One region of the Yersinia fenwicki genome, then DNA from elsewhere that is predicted to be linked to it. Evidence: predicted binding sites of a transcription regulator. Region 1 holds the regulator's gene; the other holds the start of a gene.

Region 1 (3,884 bases):
TGATGGCGATGGGCTGCTGGAGCGAACAAGAGCTGGTGGGTGAAACAGGCAGCTGGTTTGCACGTAAAGTTGCGGTAGATGCCAGTGTCTTTGAAGTGTTCCTTGACAATGAATTAGTGGGCGAGGTCAGTTGGCCATTGGTGGGTGAGCATAATATGCATAATGGCTTGATGGCTATTGCTGCAGCCCGTCATGTGGGCGTGCTACCGGCAGATGCTTGTCGGGCGCTGGGGGATTTTATTAATGCCCGTCGCCGGCTGGAATTACGCGGTGAAGCCCATGGTGTCACGGTTTATGATGATTTTGCCCATCATCCAACGGCAATTCTTGCCACACTGGCGGCGTTGCGCAGTAAAGTCGGCGGAACAGCACGAATTCTGGCCGTACTGGAGCCACGTTCTAACACCATGAAGTTGGGGATGTGTAAAAACGAATTGGCTCCATCTTTAGGTCGTGCTGATGAAGTATTCCTGTTCCAGCCGCAGCATATTCCATGGCAAGTCGTCGAAGTTGCCGAAGCCTGTATTCAGCCAGCGTATTGGAGTGCTGATATTGATGCGTTAGTTGATATGGTTGTTAAAACAGCTCAACCAGGGGATCACATTCTGGTGATGAGTAACGGCGGTTTTGGTGGTATTCACGACAAACTATTGAGTGCTTTGAGTCAAAAAGCAGAGCATGAGGTTCAGTCTCAGGAGTAAGCAGGATAAAAAAAGCCCCCGCATAGCGGGGGTAAAAGGATTCGTCGGATAGACGACCCGGGATTATTCTGTTGCGGTAGTGATCTAATACATCCATTAAATCAATATCATTTCCAATGAGTACTCTATTCAATAGTCCGAGAATTCATCTTTGTCTTAATGTTCAACCTATTGAATAAACCATCGAAACATGGAAAACCTAAAATAGAAAGTATGCCCCTTATTACGGGGCATTTACTTTCATTTCTTATAGTTACTGGTAGATCTTGGCAGTGGCATGCCAGTTGTTCTCTTCGCGAGCTTCAATCACTTTGTAAGCTTTAGCGCCCATTGCATCGGCTTTATCAGACAGTGCCTGGCGAATATCAGAAGGTGCACCATTCAGGCCGCTGACGGTAATAGTCCCCATTGGCTGTAAGTTAGCGGCTTGATTTTCACTGATTGAATCAGCTGCAAAAACACCAAATGACAGTGCAGATAGAATGCTCATTGTTGCGATAGTAGTTTTAACTTTCATGTTATTGCCTCTATTTATTTTTTATCACTTCACAAGAAGTGTGATTTACGTCACGAAAATGAGTATACATCTAGTAACTAAGAATATTAATAGCTCGCTAATAATATTTAATGTCACTTTATCGTGAGTTATTACTTTTTAAGAACGAAAAGGAATAAAAATTGATTAAAAAACAGTAGGTTTAAGAAAAAATAGTGTTTTTTCAATACGATAAGTGTTTTTGACTAAAAGTGCGAAAGAGTATGGTGACTTTGACCATAAATAGAATAAAAGCAGGGGTATTAAGTGATTTTAAATAGATGAGGCAGTCTGATGCCCTGTTTATTGCGAGGTATTTAGGGCTAATAAGGTAGACGTGTACCAAATAAGAAAATGCGGCATATAAGGCCGCATCTATAAATTCGCGGAAAATTAAAGCTCTTGTTCGAACAAACGGAGGATGGCCTCGTGTAACTGTTCGACAGTGAAACCTCTGGCTGGTGTGGTAAAAATAGTATCGTCACCGGCAATGCTGCCTAGAATACCTTCCGCTTTACCTAATGAGTCCAGTAGACGTGCGATCAATTGGGCCGCGCCTGGGCTGGTGTTAATCACTACTACCGAATCGTTATAATCGACATCTAATACCAAGTTCTTTAGTGGGCTGCTGGTTGTCGGAACACCTAATTCAGCCGGTAAACAATAAACCATCTCCATTTTTGCATTACGCGTTCTGACCGCACCAAATTTGGTCAACATGCGAGAAACTTTGGACTGGTTAATATTTTCAAAGCCTTCTTCCTGTAAGGCCAAAACGATTTCACCTTGAGAACTGAATTTCTCTTCTTTCAATAGCGCTTTAAACGCCTTGATAAGATCTTCTTGTTTGGCGGGGTTACGCATTTTTTATGCCCTGAACAGTCAATAGTGAATAGGATTATTATGCATATAAATGAATTTTTATTCAACATGACTATGGAGTATTGGTGATAAAAGCACTGATATCAAGGTGTGCTGAAATTTCAACCCTACTCGCCTGTTACGATTATGCTAAATCAGCTTTATTTAACATTTGTACTGAGTAGCTAAAATGTTATTAAAATGATGTTGTTTTGATGTAAAGGAAGGGTGTAATGTAACCGCCGATTAACCTGTCATGAATACTGAGAAGAACTTTAGAATAATGTGCGCTATATCATTAATGAATAAGCGATTTAATCTAAAATAGACAAACTTTATGTGCCTTTTTGATGCGCGATATCTCAATCTGACTGTTAATAGATTGTGTTTAAAATCGCAATAAATTAAGGTTCGTAAATAGATGAATTCACGGCAAATTTAAATTAAATATAATAAGGAGTATAGGATGAAAGTTGCAGTTCTCGGTGCCGCTGGTGGTATCGGCCAGGCCCTCGCTCTTCTACTCAAGACCCAGCTTCCTTCAGGTTCAGACCTCTCATTATATGATATCGCGCCAGTGACTCCTGGTGTTGCGGTTGATCTGAGCCATATCCCAACGGCTGTTAACATTAAAGGTTTCAGCGGGGAAGATGCTACCCCGGCCCTGAAAGGGGCAGATATTGTTCTGATCTCTGCGGGTGTCGCACGTAAACCTGGCATGGATCGCTCAGATCTGTTCAATGTGAACGCGGGTATTGTTCGTAATCTGGTTGAGCAAATCGCGCATACTTGCCCGAAAGCCTTAATTGGTATCATTACTAACCCAGTGAATACAACCGTTGCTATTGCGGCAGAAGTGCTGAAAAAAGCCGGTGTTTACGATAAAAACAAATTATTCGGTATTACGACCCTCGATACTATCCGCTCAAATACCTTTGTTGCAGAACTGAAAGGTAAGCAACCTCAGGATATCGAAGTACCAGTTATTGGCGGCCATTCAGGTGTGACCATTCTTCCATTGCTTTCACAAATTCCAGGTGTCAGCTTCACAGAACAAGAAGTTATTGATCTGACTAAGCGTATCCAGAATGCAGGTACTGAAGTTGTTGAAGCAAAAGCCGGTGGCGGGTCAGCGACCCTGTCTATGGGGCAAGCAGCTGCACGTTTTGGTCTTTCTTTGGTTCGTGCCTTACAAGGCGAAAGCAATGTTGTGGAATGTTCTTACGTTGAAGGTGATGGCAAGTATGCCCGCTTCTTTGCTCAGCCAATTCTATTGGGTAAAGATGGCGTAGCCGAACGGAAAGATATCGGCAAACTGAGTGCTTTTGAACAACAAGCATTGGAAAGTATGCTAGATGTTCTGCATAAAGATATTGAGTTAGGCGAGCAGTTCGTCAAATAAATCAGTGTAGTAGGGGCTATAGTAGCCCCTAGAATGACACCATCAACCGCCGATGCAGTTTATTGGCGGTTTTTTTATGCTTCGGTTATAGGTTGTCTTATTCTCACTTTTCGGTCGAGAAGTGCACCGGTTTTTAAGTCAAAATAGCGTGTCGGCCAAATTTCAGAAGGATGAATTTCCAGACATTCTGCAATCAACCATTCCCCCTTAGGCCAAGGCCGAGTTAGCGCATTAGCAAGCGTGGATGAGCTTAAACCTGCTTTTCGAGAGACTGCTGCCAGAGTGGTGTCTTTTTTACGTAGTGCCGCAATGATGTCGGCTGGGTGCCAATCAGATTTCCTTAAAATCATCTTTAATCCTTTTTTTTTCTAAGCCGCTGGCGTGT
Region 2 (3,884 bases), 1.6 Mb from region 1:
TGCTCATGCGGTAGATGTACTTGCTGCATTTGGCCGCTATCAACTGTTGTGCGCATTACGCACAGGGCTATTTGGTGTCAGTGGCTTAAATGAGCGGATCGAACAACTATTGCATCGCAAGCGGTTAATAGAGCGAACGCCAGGGCCATCGGGCCGTTGGTATGTTGGTAGGCCGGTGATGATAGGGCTTAATGACAGTGCACTCGGTTTATTCAACGGTGACATTGGTATTGCTTTGCCTGATTCTGAAGGCGAGCTGCGGGTACATTTCCAATTACCTGACGGTAATATCAAATCGGTGCAGCCGAGTCGTCTTCCTAGCCATGAAACTGCTTATGCTATGACCGTGCATAAATCTCAAGGGTCGGAGTTTGAGCATACAGCATTAGTTCTACCCAATACATTTATGCCAGTGTTAACTCGAGAGTTGGTTTATACCGCGATTACCCGCGCACGACAGCGTTTGACATTATATTGCAGTGATACAGTATTGGGTCATGCGATACGTACCCCTACCCTTCGCGTGAGCGGATTGGTGGATCGTTTGAATCAATTGAAGTGAAAATATCGAAGGGGCGAATACCCCTTCAGATTACAAATCTGCCAGTAAAATCTTTGAGCGGCGCTGATAGTTATACAACTCCTGTTTCTGAATAGGTAACACTTCAACCTCTGCGGGAGTAAAACCGCGCTCCTGGAACCAGTGAATACTGCGGGTGGTTAACACAAACAGTTTTTTTAGCCCCATCTGCCGCGCCTGATTTGCTACCCGTTTTAACAGCATTTCACCACGGGAGGAACTGCGATAATCCGGATGCACCGCGACACAGGCCATTTCACCGATTTGCTCTTCGGGGAAAGGATAAAGTGCGGCGCAGGCAATAGTCAGATTATCTCGTTCGATAATGGTGAATTTGTCTATTTCCATCTCAAGCTGTTCGCGTGAACGGCGTACTAAAATACCTTGTTGTTCCAGTGGGCGAATCAACTCTAATATGCCGCCAATATCATTAATGGTCGCGCGACGAACTTGTTCTGCACTCTCCATGACAATCTGGGTACCGATACCATCACGAGAGAACAGTTCTTGTACTAGAGCGCCATCTTCCTGATAACTCAGCAAATGGCTCCGGCGTACACCGCTGCGGCACGCTTTAACGGCCCCGCGCAGAAAACGTACTGTTCCTGAGTTGTAATCACCCTCTTGCTCCAGGTCTTCAATGCGTTTTTGAGCATCATTCGGGAACAGTTCTGAAATAATATTACCTTCGCTGTCTGTCACCCCTTGCGATGAACAGAAGCCGATCATTTTCTCAGCTTTCAGTTTGATAGCTAATTGAGTTGCAACTTCTTCAGAGGTCAAATTAAAGCTCTCGCCGGTCACTGATACTGCAACTGGCCCCAGCAACACAATAGCGCCATTGTCCAACTGGCGATGAATCGCTTCTTCATCGATCCGACGAATACGGCCGCTATGGCAATAATCAACACCATCATCCACACCTAATGGCTGAGCAATAATAAAGTTACCGCTGACCACATTGATATGCGCACCCTGGAGCGGAGTATTATTCAAACTCATCGATAATCTTGCAGTGATATCCAACTGCAATAAACCCGCTGCCTGTTTGACCATTTCTAACGTTCGGGCATCAGTGACTCGGGTGTGCTTGTGATAAACAGGTTCGTAGTGATGCTGTGCCAGATTGCTGTCAATTTGTGGACGAGCGCCATAGACCACAACCAGCCTGATCCCAAGGCTATGCAACAATCCTATATCGTTAACAATACTAGAAAAGTTTTCATGCTCAATTGCCTCGCCACCTAGCATGACAACAAATGTCTTGCCGCGATGCGCATTGATATAGGGAACTGAGTGGCGAAATCCCTGGACCAGTTCAGTACTACGTTCCTTCACGGCAGACCCTCTTTGAATTTTTATTCGATATTTTTGTATTTTTATTCTTTTTTGACCAAGATGGCAAGCACGAAATTGCTATTAAATGCATATGTATGGCTTATGTGTATTAATAAATTGAATAACATAAAAATGTTTTTCTGATGACAGCGTGGGATCGATTCGTTAAAGTTTTTCCTCATGAATTTTTTTATTCGGTTTTTATTCATATTTTGGTAGTTACTTTGGAGTTACATGGCAGATTCAAATCATAATTCTGGGCGTCGGCGTCTACTACAAGGTGCTGCCGCGACCTGGCTACTGAGTGTCAGCCGGGTTGGATTTGCTGCTTCTTCCCATATTATTGCCGTCAGGATTTGGCCCTCTTCAACTTATACCCGCGTCACCTTGGAATCCAATACACCGCTCAAGTATCGTCAATTTGCGCTGACTAATCCGGATCGGATCGTGGTTGATATTGAAGGCGTGCATCTCAATAGCGCATTGAAAGAGATGACTAAGCAAGTTCAGTCCGGTGACCCTTACCTTAAGCAGGCGCGGGTTGGGCAATTTGATAAAAGCACTGTTCGGCTGGTTTTGGAGTTGAAACAAAGTATTAGCCCACAGCTCTTTACCCTTAAACCCTTTGCTGAGTTCAAGAATCGCCTGGTAGTGGATCTCTATCCACAAGAAGGTAAAACTTCGGCTGAAGATGATCCGCTACTAGCATTATTGGAAGATTATAATAAAGGCAATGTGGAACGCACTTTACCTGCTGAGGCACCAAAAGCGGGTAAAGCAGGGCGCGATAGGCCGATTGTCATCATGCTTGACCCAGGACACGGTGGGGAAGATCCGGGAGCGATCGGGCGAAATAAAACCCGTGAGAAAGACATTGTGCTGCAAATTGCTCGTCGGTTACAGGCACTGATTAAGAAAGAATCGAATATGCGGGTATTTATGACGCGTAATGAAGATGTCTTTATCCCATTAAAAGTGCGGGTGGCGAAAGCCCGCAAGCTGCGTGCGGATTTATTCATTTCGATTCATGCCGATGCCTTCACCAGTCAGGCAGCCAGAGGTTCCTCTGTCTTTGCGTTATCGACTAAAGGGGCAACCAGTACTGCTGCGCGTTTTTTAGCGCAAACACAGAATGAGTCAGACCAGATTGGCGGTGTCAGTAAGAGTGGTGATCGCTATCTTGACCATACCATGATTGATTTGCTGCAAACCGCGACGATTAATGACAGCCTGAAATTTGGTAAAGAAGTGCTCAACCGTATGGGGAAAATTAATAAACTTCACAAGAACCGTGTTGATCAAGCGGGCTTTGCTGTATTGAAAGCACCTGACATTCCATCAATTTTGGTTGAGACGGCGTTTATCAGCAATTTGGAAGAAGAACGAAAGTTACGAACCAGTCATTTTCAGCAGCAAGTGGCCGAATCCATATTTGCCGGTATCAAAGCTTATTTTGCTAATGGTGGAGCGATGGCCCGACTTTAATGAATGTTGCTATTAATCGAAATATACCCTAAATAATTCGAGTTGCAGGAAGGCGGCAAACGAGAGAGTCCCGATGAGTTGACGCCAGTCAATGATTCGGGTGAACGAAAGCAGCCAACGCACATGCGGCTTGAAGTATGACGGGTATAATGCCAGAAACAAAAAAACACCCTTGAGGGTGTCTGATGGCGATATGAAATGATTAAGAATTGGTTGCGGGGGCCGGATTTGAACCGACGACCTTCGGGTTATGAGCCCGACGAGCTACCAGGCTGCTCCACCCCGCGTCCGTCTTAATACAATATCTATCTTACTGCTTTATGACTTAATCATGTAATTGGTTGCGGGGGCCGGATTTGAACCGACGACCTTCGGGTTATGAGCCCGACGAGCTACCAGGCTGCTCCACCCCGCGTCCGTCATTACATTTTTACTGCTGAACTGCTATTTTACCTAATTCGTCTTAGCTTTCAAGACTATC

What was found. The regulator ArgR, encoded in region 1, controls arginine synthesis, uptake and breakdown. The targets are predictions, from matches to a motif close to ANTGAATAAAAATACANT.
Region 2: the regulator ArgR is predicted to act here: its motif matches at 1,951-1,968, upstream of argA (amino-acid N-acetyltransferase).

What each region holds. Positions count from the first base shown of each region.
Region 1 is NZ_CP170755.1:4,125,086-4,128,969, reverse strand. Features, by position in the region: gene mpl (UDP-N-acetylmuramate:L-alanyl-gamma-D-glutamyl-meso-diaminopimelate ligase) at 1-701, shown strand, start outside; gene yhcN (peroxide/acid stress response protein YhcN) at 955-1,218, opposite strand; gene argR (transcriptional regulator ArgR) at 1,630-2,100, opposite strand; gene mdh (malate dehydrogenase) at 2,564-3,499, shown strand; gene ACF3VQ_RS18675 (helix-turn-helix domain-containing protein) at 3,574-3,849, opposite strand.
Region 2 is NZ_CP170755.1:955,196-959,079, forward strand. Features, by position in the region: gene recD (exodeoxyribonuclease V subunit alpha) at 1-562, shown strand, start outside; gene argA (amino-acid N-acetyltransferase) at 593-1,918, opposite strand; gene amiC (N-acetylmuramoyl-L-alanine amidase AmiC) at 2,153-3,403, shown strand; tRNA gene ACF3VQ_RS04355 (tRNA-Met) at 3,614-3,690, opposite strand; tRNA gene ACF3VQ_RS04360 (tRNA-Met) at 3,742-3,818, opposite strand.